Tahibacter amnicola: one gene and its partner. The protein of the gene in region 2 interacts with the protein of the main gene of each other region in a pairwise test. Links are inferred from orthologs where the notes say so. Each region holds a gene or a part of one and is shown on either strand. Other genes may lie near its edges. The genes, in order: leuS and ligA.

Region 1 (9,709 bases), 2.4 Mb from region 2 along the record:
TCCGCGCCTTGCTGCTGGCGGTGGAAATGAATTGCATGCTGGGCGAATCCAGCGTCATCGACGGTTGCACGTTCTCGCGCCGGGCCGATCTGGTGCGGGTGGATCGCGTGGTGCGCCCGCACGGCTTCCAGCCGGTCGCGCTGCACCTGGACTGCCCTTCCGAGGTGGCGCGCGAGCGGATTTCGCGCGACATCGCAGCCAACGTGCATCTTGCGCGGGACCGCACGCCGGATGTGGTTGGCGAGGTGCTGGCGCGCATGGAACCGCCGCCGCCGGGCACCCTGAGCATTGATGCCACCCTGCCCGCGGTGGAGGTATGCCGTCTTGCCGTGGCGTCGATCGCGGCACTGGCCGGTATCGACCTGGACCTGCGTCGCTGACGCACCGCCGCGGACGCCTGGTCCGCGGGCTTTCGCATGGCGCGCCTTTTGCTGTATATCCGTGCTGCGGCTACGTTGATAGCGGCGTTGGCATAGGGGCCAGCGGCGGCAGACGACCCGGATGAGGGCTACCTCATGAGCAACTGGACGGAGTTGCGCGACCACATCGCCGGACTCAAGCAAGGGCAGCGTTCCGGCAAGATCTATTTCTTCGGCAAGCAGGACGAGCGCCTGCGCAGCGGTTTCATCCGGGTGACGGGTGGAACGGGCTGTGCGGTGAGTTTCCTGGCCTCGCCCATGTCCGACGGTGATGCGTTGCAGCAGCTGCTGCAGTTGGAGCTGACCCGCGTCAAGGTGGCGCCTGACAGCGAAGCAGATATTGAAGCCCAGGGGCCCGCGACCCTGCCGATCGATGCGGTGCTCAAGGAGTTCGACCGGCATGGCCACGGCCCCGCCGTACAGCCCGCCGGGCTGGCGGCGGCCGACGCGCAGGCGCTGGCGGAGGAATCGCGGGCTTTGCTGGAGAAATTCTACGGTTCCGGGGCGGCCAGGAAGTTTGCCGAGATCGCCGCAGCGACTCCCCCGGAAAAGTCACCGACCGCCTTTCTCGACAAGTGCCGTGACTACGTGGCGCAGATGGTAGGCCCCGGCCAGGCGCAGAAATTGTTCGCGCCGCTGTACGCGAAGGTGTCGTAACCACGGTCAACGCATGTTGAACAGTCGGACAGGAGCAGGCAGCCATGACGACAGTGTCCAAAGCAGGGGCGGCGGTATGGGTGGTAGCGGCGGCACTGGTCGTCGTGTTCGCCGTAGTGGGAATCGACCCGAAGGTGCGTCTGTATTACTCCAACGTGATGCAGACGCTGCTGTCGCTGGCGGCAGCATTCTTGTGTTTTCGCACCGTGTTCGCCCTGCCCGAGGGCAGCCCCCTGCGCAAGGTATGGGGCCTGATCGGCGGCGGCGTGCTGGCCTGGGGCATCGGTGCCACGGTGTTCGCCAGCTATCCGCTGCTCAATGACGGTAAGGAAACACCGTTTCCGTCGCTGGCGGACGTGGGCTATCTGCTGACCAGTCCACTGATTGCAGCAGGATTGCTGGTGTTCACCCGATCTACCGGCCTGGTGGCGCCGCTGTGGGGCAAGGCGGTGGCCCTGGCCCTGTTCGGCATTTCCTTTGCCATTGCGATCTGGGCCAACTGGCCCGGCCTGACCAGCGGTGCGCCGCTCCTGGTGCTGACAGCGGGCTGCTACGCCCTGTTCGACCCGGTGCTGCTGGGGGTGACCGTGATGACGGCGTCGGCGTTTCGCGGCGGCGAAATCGCGCAGGCCTGGTGGTATCTCCTGGCTGGCATCCTCCTCTACTACGCCGGCAACCAGATCTACAACTACCTGTCTGTGACCAAGCAGTATGCGACGGGATCGCCGATCGACGTGGGCTGGCTCCTCGGCTTTGGCCTGATCGCGATCGCGGCAGTGAAGATCCGCAGCCTGATGACCTAGGAAGCCATCCGACAGCCCCCTTGAACCCAAGGGGGCTGTCGAGCGGGACCGGATCAGCCTTCGATGGCGTCCGCCGGCACGCGGTCGCGTTTGCGACGGATGTACAGCTGCTTGCGGACCTGTGCGATGCGTTCGCCGGCGGCGGTGGTCACATCGACGTCGAACCAGCGCAGGTATTTGTCGCCGCTGGCGGTGGCCTCGCGGATCTCGTCCAGCACGGCCTGGTCGACGGTGAACTCGGCGAAAACGTCCTCGCGTCCAGGCGCGAGGAAATCAATGACGCCGGATTTGTCCCACACGATGTAGTCGCGTCCGAGGGCGTGCATCACGAGGATCATCCAGAACGGATCGGTCATCGCGAACAGGCTGCCGCCGAAATGGGTGCGGACGTAATTGCGGTTGTACCAGGCCAGCTTGAGGCGGACGCTGGCGTGGCGCCAGTCCGCCGAAAGCGCCTTGACGCGAATGCCGGCGAACAGGAAGGGTGGCCAGAGGTTGAGGATCCGGCGGAGAACAGACGCTTTCATACGAGCCCGGGCGTAGTGGAGGGGAGGAGGCCTGCCGGGGCGGGTCGCGCCGCCGGCAGGACATCGCGGGCTCGATTAAAGCAAGAGAAATTAGAGCAAAATGATGAAGTTATGACGCACCGCGTCAGAACAGCACGGACGCCATCTTGCGCCGGTAGGTGCCGACGAGGTCCGCGTCGTCGAGCACGTTGAACGCAGCGATCAGGCGCTTCTTCGCCAAGCCGTCGTTCCAGCTGCGATCGGTCCGGAGAATGTGGAGGAAGTTGTCGAGACCTGCCGTCGTGTCGCCGCTGACCACCTGGTACACCGCAAGCAGGTCGCGCGCCGCGTGATCGTTGGCGTCCTGGTCCAGGCGCTGGCGCAGTTCCGGCAGGGCCGGCGCGCCGTCCAGCGCGCGGGCGAAATCGAGCTGGCCGCGCAGCCGGACGGCGCGGGCATCGCCAGTGAGCTTGGGCGGCAGCGAATCCAGTTCGGCTTCCGCGGCTGAGGCGTTGCCCAGTTGCATGAAGGCCTGGGCGAGTTCCAGCTTCAGCTCGGGCTGGTCCGGATGGGCGGCAATTTCCTGTTGCAGGCGTGTGACAGTCTGCGTGGGAGATTCATCCAGCGTCAGCTCTTCCTCGACCGTCATGTCGACGCCCGGAACGATCTCGTGCCGGGCAAGGAATTCCCGGATAGCCTGCTCCGGAAGGGCGCCCATGAACCCGTCGATCATCTGACCGCCCTTGAGCAGCACGACCGTGGGCAGGGAACGGATGCCGAACACGGCAGCCAGCTGCATCTCGGCCTCGGTATCGACCTTCGCCAACCGGAAAGCACCGGCGTATTCGTCGGCCAGCTTTTCCAGCACCGGCTTGAGCTGGCGGCAGGGGGCGCACCAGGCGGCCCAGAAATCCACGAGGACGGGCTGCTCGAAGGACGCCTGGATGACGGCGGCCTCGAAATTGTGCTGGGTGGCGTCGAACGCGTGGGTGGACTCGGCCATGGCGGTACTCCTTGTGGATCGGCGCGAACGGGATGCGTCAGGTTAAGCGATCGGGCGGCGCATTCCCATGGCCGGGGCGGTCTCCGGCGGTGCCGCACGGCATGCCCGGCGCCGAGGCTTGGCGGACCTTGCTGCGCTGCGGTAGTCTGCCGTGACTATTCCCCCTTATTTTGTGCCGCGGTCCGAGCCGCCGGCCTGACCGCACAACTCCATGCACGATACCTATGAGCCCCAGGCGGTAGAAACCGCCGCGCAGAAATTCTGGAACGATACCCGCGCCTTCCAGGTCACCGAGCAGCCCGGCAAGGCCAAGTTCTACTGCCTGTCGATGCTTCCGTACCCTTCGGGCGCGCTGCACATGGGCCATGTGCGCAACTACACCATCGGCGACGTGATCAGCCGCTACCAGCGCATGCAGGGCAAGAACGTGCTGCAGCCGATGGGGTTTGACGCCTTCGGTCTTCCGGCCGAGAACGCGGCGATCAAGAACAAGACCGCGCCGGCGAAGTGGACCTACGCCAACATCGAGCACATGAAAGCCCAGCTCAACCGCATGGGCTTTGCCTACGACTGGTCGCGTGAGGTGGTCACCTGCCGCCCCGAGTACTACCGCTGGGAACAGCAGATGTTCACGCGGCTGTTCAGGAAGGGCCTGGTCTACCGCAAGATGAGCGTGGTCAACTGGGATCCGGTCGACCAGACGGTCCTGGCCAACGAGCAGGTGATCGACGGCCGCGGCTGGCGTTCCGGTGCGATTGTGGAAAAGCGAGAAATTCCACAATGGTTCCTGAAGATCACCGCCTATGCCGAAGAGCTGCTGACCGAGCTGGATAACCTGCCGGGCTGGCCCGACGCGGTCAAGACCATGCAGCGGAACTGGATTGGCCGGTCGGAAGGCCTGGAATTCGCCTTCGCCGTGAAGGGCCAGTCCGAAGGGTTGCGCGTGTTCACCACGCGCCCGGACACGCTCATGGGCGTGACCTTCGTTTCCGTGGCGGCCGAGCACCCGCTGGCGCTGGAAGCGGCCCAGTCCCGTCCGGAAGTGGCGGCCTTCATCGAGGAGTGCCGCCACGGCGGTACGGCTGAAGCCGATATCGAGACGGCGGAAAAGAAAGGCGTCTTCACCGGCGTCTACGCCATTCATCCGATCACCGGCGATGAAGTGCCGGTGTGGGTCGCCAACTTCGTCCTGATGGGCTACGGCACCGGCGCGGTGATGGCGGTGCCCGGCCACGACCAGCGCGACTGGGAATTCGCGCGCAAGTACGACCTGCCGATCAAGATGGTCATCGTCAACGACGACGTCCACGACGCCATCCTCGAACTCCGGCGCGATGTTGCCGCCGGCGGCGATGCGATGACCACCGCCCTGGGCGGCGGCTCGGTGCGGGATGTCTACGAGCCGTCCGCCGCCGTGCAGCTGATCGAGGAATTCCAGCAGCGCCTGTTGAACGAAGGCGCCTGGACCGAGCGCGGGTTCCTGGTCAATTCCGGGGAATTCGACGGCATGGGCTACGACCAGGCGTTCAATGCCCTGGCCGCCCGCTTCGAGGGCGAGGGGCGCGGCAACCGCCGCGTGAACTACCGTCTGCGCGACTGGGGGGTCAGCCGGCAGCGCTACTGGGGTTGCCCGATTCCGATGATCCACTGCGCCACGTGCGACGTGGTGCCGGTACCGGATGACCAGCTGCCCGTGGTGCTGCCCGAAGATGTCGCCTTCAGCGGCGTGCAGTCGCCGATCAAGGCGGATCCGGAATGGCGCCGCTGCGTGTGCCCGCAGTGCGGCGGCCCGGCCGAGCGCGAAACGGACACCTTCGATACCTTCATGGAATCGAGCTGGTACTACGCTCGCTACACCAGCCCGGGTGCGCAGGACCAGGTTGACGAGCGCGCCAACTACTGGCTGCCGGTCGACCACTACATCGGCGGTATCGAGCACGCCATCCTGCACCTGCTCTATTTCCGCTTCTATCACAAGCTCATGCGTGACGCGGGCCTGGTCAGCAGCAACGAGCCGGCAACCAACCTGCTGTGCCAGGGCATGGTCGTGGCCGAGACGTTCTGCCGCCGGGAAGCGGATGGCACGACCTCCTGGTTCAACCCCGCCGACGTCACCATTCAGCGCGACGAACACATGAAGGTCATCGGTGCGCTCGCCGCCGACGGCCTGCCGGTGGAGATCGGGCCGATCGAGAAGATGGCCAAGTCCAAGAACAATGGCGTCGATCCGCAGGCCATGGTCGATGCCTACGGCGCCGATACGGTGCGCCTGTTCTCCATGTTTGCCGCACCGCCGGACATGTCGCTGGAATGGCACGAGGCCGGCGTCGAGGGCATGGCGCGCTTCCTGCGCCGCGTGTGGAGCCAGGTGCACCGGCATGTCGGCGCGGCGCCCGTGGCCCAGTCGCAGGCGGGTGCCGAGGCCCTGCGCCGCGGCGAGCTGGTGCTCGACGCCGAGCAGAAGGCCGTGCGCCGGAAGGTGCACGAGACGATTGCCAAGGTGTCCGACGACATCGGTCGCCGGCACGCCTTCAACACGGCCATCGCGGCCATCATGGAACTGCTCAACGCGCTGTCGAAGTTCGACGGCGACAGCGATGTCGCGCGCGCCATCCGGCAGGAAGCCTGGGAAGCGGTCACGCTGATGCTCAACCCGATCACGCCGCATTTCAGCCACACCCTGCGCCAGGCGCTCGGCCATGCCGAAAGCCTGATTGAAGCCGAACGCTGGCCCGTCGCCGACCCGGCGGCTTTGCAGCGCGATGCGGTGACCCTGGCCGTGCAGGTCAACGGCAAACTGCGCGGCCAGATCGAGGTGGCGGTGGCGGCCGACAAGGCCGAATGCGAGCGCCTTGCGCTGGCCGACCCGACGGTCGCCAGGTTCCTCGACGGGCAGACCGTGAAGAAAGTCATCGTGGTACCGGGCAAGATCGTCAATATCGTGGCGGGCTGAAATGACTGCATTGTTGCGTTGTATTCTTGTGTGCTTCGCGCTGGCCCTGGCCGCGTGCGGGTTCCACCTGCGTGAACAGGCCAACGTGCCCGATGCGCTGCGTACCGTGTACCTGGAGATCGCCGATCCGGGCAGCCGCCTCCATCGCGACCTTCCCGGCGCGCTCGAGCGCGCGGGTGCAAAGGTGCTCGAAGCGCCCGCGCCGGAAGCGGCGACGCTGCGCATTCCGGTCAGCAGCCTGGGACCGGAGCCGCTTTCGGTCGGCTCCACGGCGCGGGTGCGCGAGTACACGATGCGTTACCGCGTGGAATTTGACGCCGTCGACGCCGCCGGTGCCGTGGTCATCCAGCGCCAGCAGATCGAACTGAGCCGCGATTACACATTCGATGAAACGCAGGCTCTGGGCGTGGCGGCGCAGGAAGAGGAATTGCGCCGCCAGCTCGAACGCGACATGGTGCAGGCGATCCTGCGCCGCATCGAAGCGGCCGGCCGGCACTGAGCCGGACACTCCAGGCCTTGGTGAATCCGCCATGCCGCTGAGCCTTGAACAGCTGCGCCGGCACCTGGGCGGCAGCGAACTCAAGCCGGTCTATTTCCTGGCCGGCGAAGAGCACCTGCTGCTGATCGAGGCCGCTGATGCCCTGCGCGCACGTGCGCGCGAACTCGGGTATCTCGAACGCGACATCCTGGATGCGGAGAGCGGCTTCGACTGGGACGACCTGGCGCGCGCTGCCAGTGGCATGTCGCTGTTCGCCAGCCGCAAGGTGATCGACCTGCGCGTACCGACCGGCAAGCCCGGCAAGGACGGCGCGGCCGCGATCACCGAGTACTGCGAACGACCGCCGCCGGACACCGTGCTGCTGATCACCGCCACCCAGTGGAGCAAGCAACACGCAGCAGCGTGGGTCGACGTGGTGGATGCGGCGGGTGCGTTCGTGCCGATCTGGCCACTCAAGACCAACGAACTGTACGACTGGATCTCGCAACGCCTGGCCAGCCGGGGCGTGCGTGCCCAGCGCGATGCGATCGAAGTGCTGGTCGAGCGCGTCGAAGGCAATCTGCTGGCCGCGGCGCAGGAAATCGACAAGCTGGCGCTCCTGGCCGGCGACACGCTGCTGGATGCCGATACGCTCGAAAACCTGGTGGCGGACAGTGCACGCTACGACGCGTTCAAACTGACGGACGCAGCGCTGGCGGGTGATGCGGCGCGCGCCCTGCGCATTCTTGGCGGCCTGCGGGGCGAAGGTGAACAAGTGCCGGCACTGATGGGCTGGGTGCTCAACCAGCTGCAATTGATGGTGCGCCTGGCCAGTGCGGCGAATCCGGCCCAGGGATTCCGCGCGGAGCGGATCTGGCCGGCGCGCGAAGGGTTGTACCGCAAGGCCTTGCAGCGCGGCAGTCTGGTCCACTGGGAAACCTGTCTGGCGCAGGCGGCGAAGATCGACCGCATCAGCAAGGGGCGTGGCGCCGGCGATGCCTGGGTGGAGTTTGAGCGCCTGCTGGCGGCAATGGCGCTGCCGCGGTCCACGGCGTTGATTCGAAACATCGCGATATGAGCGACGCGTCCGCGGCTCCCATCGCACTGATGGGTGGCACCTTCGACCCGGTCCACAACGGTCACCTGCGTGCCGCGTGGGAAGCCTCCGCATGGCTGGGCGCGCGTGTCCGCCTGATGCCGGCAAACGTACCGCCGCACCGGCCGCAGCCCCAGGCCCCGGCCGCCGCACGCGCAGCGATGCTGCGGCTGGCCCTGCATGGGCAGGAACGGCTCGTCGTGGACGATCGCGAACTGCGACGCGACAGCCCTTCCTTCACGGTCGATACGCTGCGCGAGCTGCGCGCGGAAGTGGGGGCACGGCACCCGCTGGTGCTCCTGGTCGGCGAGGATGCGTTCGCGGGCCTTGCCAGCTGGCGCGAATGGCGTGAACTGTTCGCGCTGACCCATTTCGGCGTCATGACCCGGCCCGGCCATGAGCCGGCCTGGCCGGGCGAACTCCAGGCCGAGGTCGCAGGGCGGGAGTGCGCACTGGACGGCGACTGGCGGAGCGCCCCGGCGGGGTTCGTCCTGCGCCTGGACGTGACGGCGCTGGAGATTTCTGCCACTGCCATCCGGCAGCAGCTGGCCGTGGGCGAGGAGCCGCGCTACCTGGTTCCCGAGGCGGTACTGGCGGCCATCCGCGCCGAGGGCTGGTACACCCGCCGCGCCTGAGCCCGCCGGTGCGGGCGGACCGGCATCTCCAGTGGCGGTATACTGCGCCCGTCCGGCCCCGGCCGGGCATTCGCCAAAACCAGAGGTATTACACGCTTGGCCACCACCAAAAAGCCGACTTCCAAGACCCCATCCGCTTCCCCGAAGAAGTCCGCGACGCCTCGCACGACGGCGAAAAAACCCGTCGCAAAATCCGCGAGCCCCAAGCTGCCGCCGTCGCAGCGCAAGCCCGCGGCCGCGAAGAAGACCGTCGCAAAGCGCCCCGCCGCCAGGAAAGACATCGCTGCCCTGCAGCCGTCGGTGGCCGCGGCGCTGAAGAAGACCCGCAAGGCGGGCAAGAAGCCGGCGGTGCCGCTGGACATTGTCGAACACCTGCACGCGGAAGTGATCCGCGCGCTGGAAGAGCTCAAGGCCAAGGACATCACCGCACTGGATGTACGCGGCAAGACCACCATCGCCGATTTCATCATCATCGCCAGCGGTACCTCGACGCGGCATGTGAAGTCGGTGTCCGATGAGGTCATCAAGTACGCCAAGAAGATCGGCGTCATGCCGCTGGGCGTGGAAGGCCAGCGTGAAGCCGAATGGGTACTGGTCGATCTGGGTGACATCGTGGTGCACGTGATGCTGCCGCGGGTGCGCGAGTTCTACGGGCTGGAGCGCCTGTGGACGGCCGGTGCCGATGAGTTTTCGGAAGCCGCCAGCGCCTGACCGGCGGCCCGTGCCTCGCCTTCGGCTGAACGCGCCGGCGCCGGGCTTCCTCCGACTCCGGGGTGACCTTCTTTTCGCTGACACCGTCCATCCGGTGCGCCCGTGAGGGCGCGCGTGATCTCGGTCGGCGAACGCATGCCCGGCTGGGTAGCGGAAGGCCTGGCGGAGTACCAGAAGCGCCTGTCGCGGGAACTTCCCCTGGACCTGGTGGAACTCAAGCTCGGTGATCGCGGCAAGGGACGTGACCTGGTGCGGGCGCTGGAGGACGAAGGCGCGGCGATGCTCGCCGCCATTCCCAAGGGGGCCCACGTCGTGGCACTGGATGGCCGGGGCAAGACCTGGTCCAGCGAGGAACTCGCGGTCCAACTGGGGCAGTGGCGCATGCAGGGGCGCGATCCGGTCTTCCTGATCGGCGGGCCCGACGGCCTGGCCGCTGCTGCGCTGGCGC
Region 2 (8,584 bases):
TACATGCCGTGCGCGGCCAGCGGAGATAGCTCCAGGAACGGGGAGCCCGGGTCCAGCAGCGCCCGGATGCGTTCGCGCGGCAGCAATTTGCCGCGTTCGGTGTGTTTCTGGCGTGCTTTCTCGCCGCCGCCGAGGGCGACACGGGCCATGGTGTGTTGCAGGTCCTCGACCGCGGCGCGCAGCTGCGCGGCGTTGGCCTGGAACTCGGGACTCCGCGTGTCGATCTTCGATTCAATCATGCTCATGCCCGCGCCGATTTCGTGAAGCTGCGCATCAAACCACAGGGGGGCGCCCCAGACCAGACTGGACGGACGCCCGCGGATGCGGCACCACACCTCAAAACGTTTGACCTGCCCGGTTCCAGACCGTACTTTTCCACCCACGATCAGAGGGAGCAGACCAGTGGCGATGTCGGGTGCGGGCGGTACGCCCGGTGGGATCGGTGAATTCCTGCTGGGATTCGTGCTGGCGGTTGCCGGCGGCTGGTTGCTGATGAACCAGGTCGTGGTGTCGGGCGGCCACTGGAACCTGTGGGGATACAACTCCTTCGGCCTGTCGCTGGCGCCGTTTGTCATCGGCGTGGCGATGCTGTTCTTCAACGGCAAGTCCGTGGTCGGCTGGCTGCTGCTCATCGGCGGCCTGGTCATCGTCATTGCCGGCGTGATTGCCAACCTGCAGATCTATTTCCGCCCCACCAGTCTTTTCCAGACCTTGCTCATGCTGGTGATGCTCTTCGGGGGTATCGGCCTGCTGGCGCGATCCCTGCGCGCGGCCGGCCCCGCCCGCTGAGGCGCCAGCTTCGCTTGCCGCCGTTCGTCGGCCCAGGGCCTTCGAACGCGGAGGCGGTCACTGTGCCCGCCGCGCCGGATGACTAGACTGGCGCGGTATTCCCCAAGACGACTGCCATGCGACGTGCGCTTCTTTCCGCGGTGTTCGGCGGCCTCGGCCTTGCCGGCTCCGCGTCCGCCTGGATGCCCGGAACGGCTGATGGACAGCCGCTGGCCTCCGGTTGCGACTCTATCCAGACCGTGCCGCTGCGGCAGCACATGAACTATGCGATGGACATCCAGCCCATCTTCGACAACCGTTGCGCCAACTGCCATGTCGAGCAGGAAGGTTCGCCGGAGGCCGGACTGGACCTCAATCCCGGTCTTTCCTGGTATTACCTCGTGGACGTCCCGAGCAACCAGGATCTGACCCGCACCCTGGTGGTGCCGGGCCAGCCGCTGAACAGCATGCTGTTCGAGAAACTCAACTGCCAGACACCCGATGTGGGCCTGCGCATGCCGCGCGGGCGCATTCCGATTCCGATCGCCGAGCAGGCCTTGATCTACGACTGGATCCTGGCCGGCGCGCCACAGGAATCGGATGACACCGTGTTTCGCAGCCAGTTCGAGGTGCGTGGCTGAGCGAGGGCCGCGCGATCAGGCGGTAGCCGCGCGCGCCGGGGGCCAGGTCACCCAGCCGTCGATGACGGTATGCGTCGTACCGCCGACCCAGACTGCGCCGTCGTCCTCGATCCGGATGCCGATATGCGCGTCGCGTCCGATTTCGCGGCCCTGGCTGACGCGGTAGCCGCGGGCGAGCGGGCCATTGGGCTCGCATTGCGCCAGCCAGGCGGCGATCAGGCCGTTGGCCGCGCCGGATGCGGCGTCTTCCACAATGCCGACGCCCGCCGGAAAGGCGCGCACGGCGATGTCGTAATCGCGACCGCTGCCGCGGGCGAACACGCACAGGCCGAGGCTGTCACTGGCCTTGGCGAGCCGGCCGATGGCGACGTGATCTGGTTTCCAGCTCCGCAAAGTAGGTTCATCGCTTAATTCGGCAATCCACCAGCGACGGCCGCCTTCGACGAAGGCCGGGGGCAGGCGGCCCAGTGGCGTGTGTTCAAGGATGGCGCGCACCAGCTTGGCATGCAGCGCATCCGGCTCCAGCACGCGTGCACGCGGGGCTTCTACCGAAAGGACGCGTGAAGTGCCGGAGCGATCGACGCGGATCGGCAGCAAGCCGGCGCCGCATTCCTGGACCAGGGCATCCGCCGTTTCTTCGACCAGCCCCGCTTCGATGGCCGCGTGCGCGCTGCCGATGGTGGGGTGTCCGGCAAAGGGGATTTCGCGCCGCGGGGTAAAAATGCGCACCCGGTAGCTGGCCTGGGGCGAGGTTGGCGGCAGCAGGAAGGTGGTTTCGACCAGGTCTGTCCAGGCGGCGAACCGTTGCATGGCGGCGCAGGGCCAGGCGTCCGCGCCGATGACCACGCCGAGGGGGTTGCCACCCCCTACACGATCGGCGAATACGTCCATCTGGAAGTAGCGCACCCGGCTCATTGGCGCAGGTTAGCGTGTTCCTTCCCGCGCGGCGAGTCCGGGATGTCAGCCGGTCACCGGGGCGCCGACGCGCTCCCGCAGACCGGTCCGGTAGCGCCGGCTGCAGGGAAGGGCAGTACCATTTTTCAGGTGCAGGCGCGCATCGCCGGTATCGAGCGGCTCAATCATCGAAACCTGGTCCAGGTGCACGATGTAGCTGCGATGCACCCGGGCAAACCGTTGCGGGTCCAGCCGCGCCTCGATGCCACCGATCGTGCTTCGCAGGGGATAGTCGCGGCCGCGCACGTGCAGGTTCACGTAGTTGCCCGACGCCTGGATCCACTCGATATCGTTGGCTGCGACGAGGAATTCCTTGCCGAGCTTGCGCACCAGGAACCGGTCCGGGCGATCGATCGATTCGACGGGCGGCCCCACATCCGGCTCCTGCAGCAGCGAGGCCTCACCCTGGAGCCGCAGCAGGACGAACCGGTAAATCTGGATCACCGCCACCATCGAGGCGAAGCTGCGCACATCCTTGAGGTATTCGTAGAACAGCTCCTGCGGCCAGGAACCGAAATCGTAGACACTGCCGTAGGCGCTGTAGGCCAGCTTGCGCACGCCGACCATGCCGACCACGTGGAGCACTGACCAGACGACACTGGCCACCAGATAGAGCGGCAGGTACCGGCGCCAGCTGGCCAGGCCGACCGGAAAGCGCCGGGTGAACAGGACCAGGGCCGGCAGGAGTAGCAGGATGACCGCATTGCTGCTGAACTCCCAGACGACCGGCCGCCAAGCAGGGATATCCAGCGCGACCCGGCGGATGTCCATGTTCACCGTGATGCTGTTCGCCACGGCATGGACGGTGACCAGCAAGACCCAGAAGCCGACTTCGACCCAGGGGCGATACGGACGGTAGCGTTCAAGCAGGAGGGCGGTATCAGTCATGCGCGGATTCTAGGCGGACGGGGCCAGGCGCGGGGGCGATTCGTCCCAGCCATCCTCCGTTTGTCACTTTTGCTGGTCAATCAATCCCTTGGCGATCGTGCCCGGGGCAAGGCGCGGTGACGATGGCGGCGATTCAACCGGGAGCTGTCCATGGAACGCCGCCACGACATAGACGCCTTGCGCGTCTTTGCATTCGCCTTTCTCATCCTCTACCACGTGGCGATGTTCTACGTCGCCGAGTGGGAGTGGCACATCAAGAGCAGCTACATCAGCGAGTGGCTGCAGTACCCGATGCTGTTCATGAACCGGTGGCGTATGGCGCTGCTGTTCCTGTTGTCGGGCATCGCCATCGGCCTGGTGAACCCGGCCGGGCGGGCGCTCGGCTTCGCCGGTTCGCGCACGTTCCGGCTGCTCGTGCCGCTGCTTTTCGGCATGTTCGTGGTCGTGCCGGTACAGGCCTATTGCCAGGGCGTCAGCAACGGGCTGGTGGCACCGGGCTATCTCGACTTCATGCTGCGCTACTGGACGTTCCAACCCTGGCCCAGGGACGCCTTCGACGGCTGGGAGTACGGCATCACCTGGAACCACCTGTGGTATCTGGCCTACCTGTGGGTGTACACGATGCTGCTGTGCGCACTCATGCGGTTCTCCGACAGCCGCGCCGGGACCTGGCTGCGCGACCGCCTGGCGGGGCTGCGGGGTGCACGCCTGATCGTCCTGCCGATGCTGCCGTTCGCGGTGTATCTCTACACGCTGGCGCATTTCCCGTCGACCAACGACCTGCTCAACGACTGGTTCCAGCACGCCATGTACTTCACCGTGTTTCTCTACGGCTGGGCGCTGGGACGTGACCGCGCGGTGTGGGAGGAACTGGTCCGCCTGCGCCGCTGGACCCTGGCCATTGCCGTGACGCTCGGGCTGATCTACGTGCCGTTCGTGCTGAGCCTGGACGACGATGCGCCGATCGGGGTGTTGCTGATCGCACGGACTATCCGGGCGGCCTACCTGTGGACGGCGCTGATGGCGATTCTGGGCTGGGGCAAGGCCTGCCTCGACCGGCCGTTCCGTTGGCTGCCGAAGGCCAACGAGGCGATCTTCCCGTGCTATGTGCTGCACCAGAGCCTGATCGTGCTGATTGGCTACTGGCTCGCGCCGCTCAAGCTCGGTCCCGTGCTGGAACCGCTGCTCGTGCTGGCCGGCACTGTGGGCGGCTGCTGGGTGATCTACGTGAGCCTGATACGCCCGTTCAACCTGCTGCGCCCCTTCTTCGGCATGAAGTGGCGGCAACGGGCGGCTCCCGCTGCGTCGCAGGCCGCTACGGCTTGCGCTTCATGAGGTCGCGCAGATTGGCGAAGGGATTGGAGGTGGCCGGCGCCGGGCCGGCTTCCTCGCCCGAACCGGTGTTGTCGATGTAGCGCGAGTGCTCGTTGTCGTGGCAGTACACGCACAGCAACTCCCAGTTGCTGCCGTCCGGTGGGTTGTCGTCGTGGTTGTGGTTGCGGTGATGGACCGTCAGTTCCTGCAGATTGGCGCGGGTGAACTCCCGCGCGCAACGTCCGCAGACCCAGGGGTACATCTTGAGCGCCCGCTCGCGGTAACCCCGCTCACGTTCGGCGGCATCGGCTCGAGCCTGGGCGACGACGCGGTCGAGCCGCTGGCTGTCCATTCGGGGTTTGTTGGTGCTCATGCGGGGACTTTCCGGAAGGTTGTCCGCATTATCGGCACGTCGCGCCGGTCGTGAAAGATCCGGCGCGACGCGGCGGAGCGATCAGGCCAGCTGTTCCTTGGCCCAGGCCGCGTCCAGTGCCTCCATTGCATCGTGCGGCTTGAGCTTGGCCGCCTTGGCGAAGGCCTCGGCCACGTCGTCTTCCTTGTCGTCGCCGTGCAGCAGCATCAGTCCGTTGCCGTATTCGATCCAGGCAATCGGCGAGGCGGGCGTGAGCCTGGTGGCTTCCTTGAGGTGTTTTTCGGCTACGCCGGCGCTGGCGCCGTAGGTCAGCTTGGCCAGCATGCCACCGACCTTGCCCACGATTTCCGCGTGGTAGAGGCCCAGCGCCGTCTGCGCCTCGGCATGCCTGGGTGCCAGCGCGAGCGTCGCGTCCAGCGACTCTTTCACTTTGCCGGCCAGGCCCTGGGTCAGCGCCTTGGTGATGGAGATGCACTGGCTGTAGCGGCCCAGCGCATAGGCCCGGCGATAGTGGCTGTTGACCTCGTCGGGCAGTGCGGCGATGGCCTCGTCGGCCATCTTTGCCAGCAGTTCATAGCGGGTGAGCTTTTCCTTGTCGCCCTCCAGCAGGTAGGTGGCGTGGATGCCGCCGGCCTTGATCGCCACCGACGCGCCCAGCGCCTTGAGACCCTTGCCGCGTTCGAAGGCGGCTTCGAAATCGCCGCGGTGGAATTCGCGCCAGGCTTCCTGCAGGTCCGCCGCTATCGCGGCGACGTCCTTGCCGAGCTTGGGATTGCGCTTGAGGAGGGCGGCGACGTGCTTTTCGTCGGGAAAGGGTTCCACATCCCCCGCGTGCAGCGTTTTCCAGGATTTGGCGAGCTTGTCGCCGGCGTAGTCGAACGCCTTGTCGGGGTAGGGAAACGCGGCCCAGCCTTTCTTCGCCATGAGGGGTCTCCGTAGGGTCCGGCAAGAATTCCCGAGTCCGTTAGAGCTTTGCAACAGGTCGCCCGGCAGGGTCGGTCCGCGAGGCAGTCGGGCTACACTGGCGACCCCGTCTGTCCCTCGCGAAACCGTATGACAACACCGACCCACGACGCGGCCCAGCGGGCCATCGCGCTGCGCGCCGAAATCGCCGAGCACAACTACCGCTACCACGTGCTCGACGATCCGTCGATTCCCGACGCGGACTACGACGCCCTGATGCGTCAGCTCGAGGCACTGGAGCGGGCGCATCCGGAGCTGGTGACGGCTGACTCGCCGACACAACGTGTCGGGGCGGCGGCCTCGGCCGACTTCGGCAAAGTCCGCCACGAGATCCCCATGCTCTCATTGGCCAACGCGTTCGAAGTCGTGGATGCGGCGGATGATCGCGAGCGTTTTCCGGATATCGTCGATTTCGTGCGCCGGATTGAAACCACGCTCGGCGTCACGCAACCTGCATTCTCGGTAGAACCCAAGCTGGATGGACTTGCCATCAGCCTGCGCTACGAAAATGGCCAGTTCGTTCGCGGCGCGACGCGCGGCGATGGCGCGACGGGCGAGGACGTCACGGCGAACCTGCGTACGATCAAGTCTATTCCGCTGGCGCTGCGTGGGGCCGGTTGGCCACCCGTACTGGAGGTGCGTGGCGAGGTCTTCATGCCGCGCGCCGCATTCGAAGCCTTCAACGCGGCGGCACGTGAACGCGGCGACCGCACCCTGGCCAATCCGCGCAACGGCGCCGCCGGCTCGCTGCGGCAGCTGGACCCACGCGTCACTGCCAAGCGCCCGTTGGCGTTTTATGCCTATTCGGTTTACCTGCCGCCGGATGCGGAAGCATCGCTGGAGCCTACGCACAGTCAGTCGCTGCAGCGCCTGCGTGAATGGGGCTTTCCGGTATGTCCGGAAGTCGATACGGCCAACGGGTTCGATGGCCTGATCCGCTACTACCGGCGTATCGGCGAACGGCGCGACAGTCTCCCTTACGACATTGACGGCGTGGTGTACAAGCTGGATGACTATGAAGGCCAGCGCACCATGGGCTTTGTGTCACGCGCCCCACGCTGGGCCGTTGCGCACAAGTACCCGGCGCAGGAGCAGATGACCCAGTTGCTGGATATTGACGTGCAGATCGGCCGCACTGGTGCCGTAACGCCGGTCGCGCGACTGGTGCCGGTCGAAGTCGCCGGCGTGGTCGTCACCAATGTCACGTTGCACAACGCCGACCAGATTGCGCGACTGGACGTGCGCGTCGGCGACAGCGTCATCGTGCGACGTGCCGGTGACGTGATTCCGGAAATCGTCCGCATCGTGCCCGAGCGCCGCCCCGAAGGCACGCAGCCCTGGACCATGCCGACGCATTGCCCCGTCTGCGGATCGGCGCTGGAGAAAGTGCAGAAGGTCAAGCGCCAGACCAAGGCGGGCATCGAATACGAAGACAGCGTCGCCTGGGTGTGCAGCGGCGGATTGTTCTGTCCGGCCCAGCGCAAGGAAGCGGTGTTTCACTTTGGCGCACGTCGTGCGATGGATATCGAAGGACTGGGCTCGGAGTGGATCGACGACATGGTCGAGCTCCCCTTCATCCGGCGCGACGGCGTTGCCCGCCCGCTGGCCGGCCCCGCTGACCTGTACTACCTCACCCTGGATGACCTGACCGAACTGCGGCGCCTTTCGCAGGAGCGGGAAGGCCATGTGCCCGAAACGGTGCGCAAGGGCAAGGTGGCGACCCGATGGGCTGAAAACCTGCTCGAATCCATTGATCGCAGCCGTGCGACCACGCTGGAACGGTTTCTGTTTGCGCTGGGTATCCGCGATGTCGGTGAATCCACGGCCAAGACCCTGGTGCGCTGGTTTGGCGGCCTGGATGCGCTGATGAATGCCAGCGCGGATGACCTGCGCCAGGTGCCGGACATCGGGCCGGTTGTCGCGGGCCACATCCTGGCGTTCTTCGCGGAACCGCATAACCGCGAGGTGGTGGCGCGCCTGCGCGAGGGAGGCATTCACTGGACGGAAGCGCCGCCGCAGCAGGCTGCGTCCGGCGTGCTTGCGGGCAAGACCGTGGTGCTGACCGGCTCGCTCGAATCCATGGAGCGTTCGGCGGCGCAGGAACAACTGGAGGCACTGGGTGCCAAGGTGTCGGGCAGCGTGTCGAAGAAGACCAGCTTCGTCGTCGCGGCGCCCGGTGCCGGTTCCAAACTGGAAAAAGCGACGGAGCTGGGTATCGAAGTCTGGGACGAGGCACGTCTTGTCGCCTTCCTGGCCGATCACGGCGCCGGCTCGTGAGTGGCACTCCGGACGAGCGGATCCCGCCACCGACGCGTGCCGCCCTGGAGCGGCGCGCGGCGCTCAACCGGCTTATCCGCGACTTTTTTGCCGCGCGCGATGTGCTGGAGGTCGAGACGCCGGTCCTTTCGGCCGGTGGAAACACCGAGCCGAACATCGAGAGTTTCTGCACGCGCTTTACCGGCCCGCGCAGCGCGGGCGCGGCGGAGCGCTGGTTGCGCACCTCGCCTGAGCACGCGCTCAAGCGCCTGCTCGTGGCCGGTATCGGCGACTGCTACGAACTGGGGCGGGTGTTTCGCAATGGCGAGGCCGGCCGACGGCACAATCCCGAATTCACGATGCTCGAATGGTATCGGGTGGGCTGGGATCACCGCCGGCTGATGGACGAAACGGCAGACCTCGTCGC

What was found.
Region 1: the proteins of ligA (region 2) and leuS interact in binary tests that used the Escherichia coli proteins (3 or more experiments, as listed by UniProt). The link is inferred for Tahibacter amnicola from one-to-one orthologs.

What each region holds. Positions count from the first base shown.
Region 1 is NZ_CP104694.1:2,317,824-2,327,532, forward strand. The notes cover bases 3,239-6,541. They hold leuS (leucine--tRNA ligase), read left to right. Parts: upstream 3,239-3,599; coding sequence 3,600-6,341; downstream 6,342-6,541. Other genes in these bases: trxA (thioredoxin), read right to left, coding at 3,239-3,388; N4264_RS09895 (LPS-assembly lipoprotein LptE), read left to right, coding at 6,343-6,541. Outside these bases: N4264_RS09865 (P-loop nucleotide/nucleoside kinase family protein), read left to right, coding at 1-380; N4264_RS09870 (hypothetical protein), read left to right, coding at 516-1,076; N4264_RS09875 (hypothetical protein), read left to right, coding at 1,121-1,879; N4264_RS09880 (DUF4442 domain-containing protein), read right to left, coding at 1,933-2,406; more of trxA, read right to left, coding at 2,531-3,238; more of N4264_RS09895, read left to right, coding at 6,542-6,840; holA (DNA polymerase III subunit delta), read left to right, coding at 6,872-7,897; nadD (nicotinate-nucleotide adenylyltransferase), read left to right, coding at 7,894-8,550; rsfS (ribosome silencing factor), read left to right, coding at 8,863-9,261; 23S rRNA (pseudouridine(1915)-N(3))-methyltransferase RlmH, read left to right, coding at 9,364-9,709.
Region 2 is NZ_CP104694.1:4,723,569-4,732,152, reverse strand. What follows is about bases 5,628-8,584. They hold ligA (NAD-dependent DNA ligase LigA), read left to right. Parts: upstream 5,628-5,991; coding sequence 5,992-8,178; downstream 8,179-8,584. Other genes in these bases: epmA (EF-P lysine aminoacylase EpmA), read left to right, coding at 8,175-8,584; N4264_RS18500 (tetratricopeptide repeat protein), read right to left, coding at 5,628-5,862. Also shown: N4264_RS18535 (carboxyl transferase domain-containing protein), read right to left, coding at 1-245; N4264_RS18530 (hypothetical protein), read left to right, coding at 403-789; N4264_RS18525 (hypothetical protein), read left to right, coding at 906-1,409; N4264_RS18520 (PhzF family protein), read right to left, coding at 1,425-2,324; N4264_RS18515 (LytTR family DNA-binding domain-containing protein), read right to left, coding at 2,370-3,251; N4264_RS18510 (acyltransferase family protein), read left to right, coding at 3,402-4,586; N4264_RS18505 (YajD family HNH nuclease), read right to left, coding at 4,567-4,938; more of N4264_RS18500, read right to left, coding at 5,020-5,627. UniProt on the Escherichia coli protein: DNA ligase that catalyzes the formation of phosphodiester linkages between 5'-phosphoryl and 3'-hydroxyl groups in double-stranded DNA using NAD as a coenzyme and as the energy source for the reaction.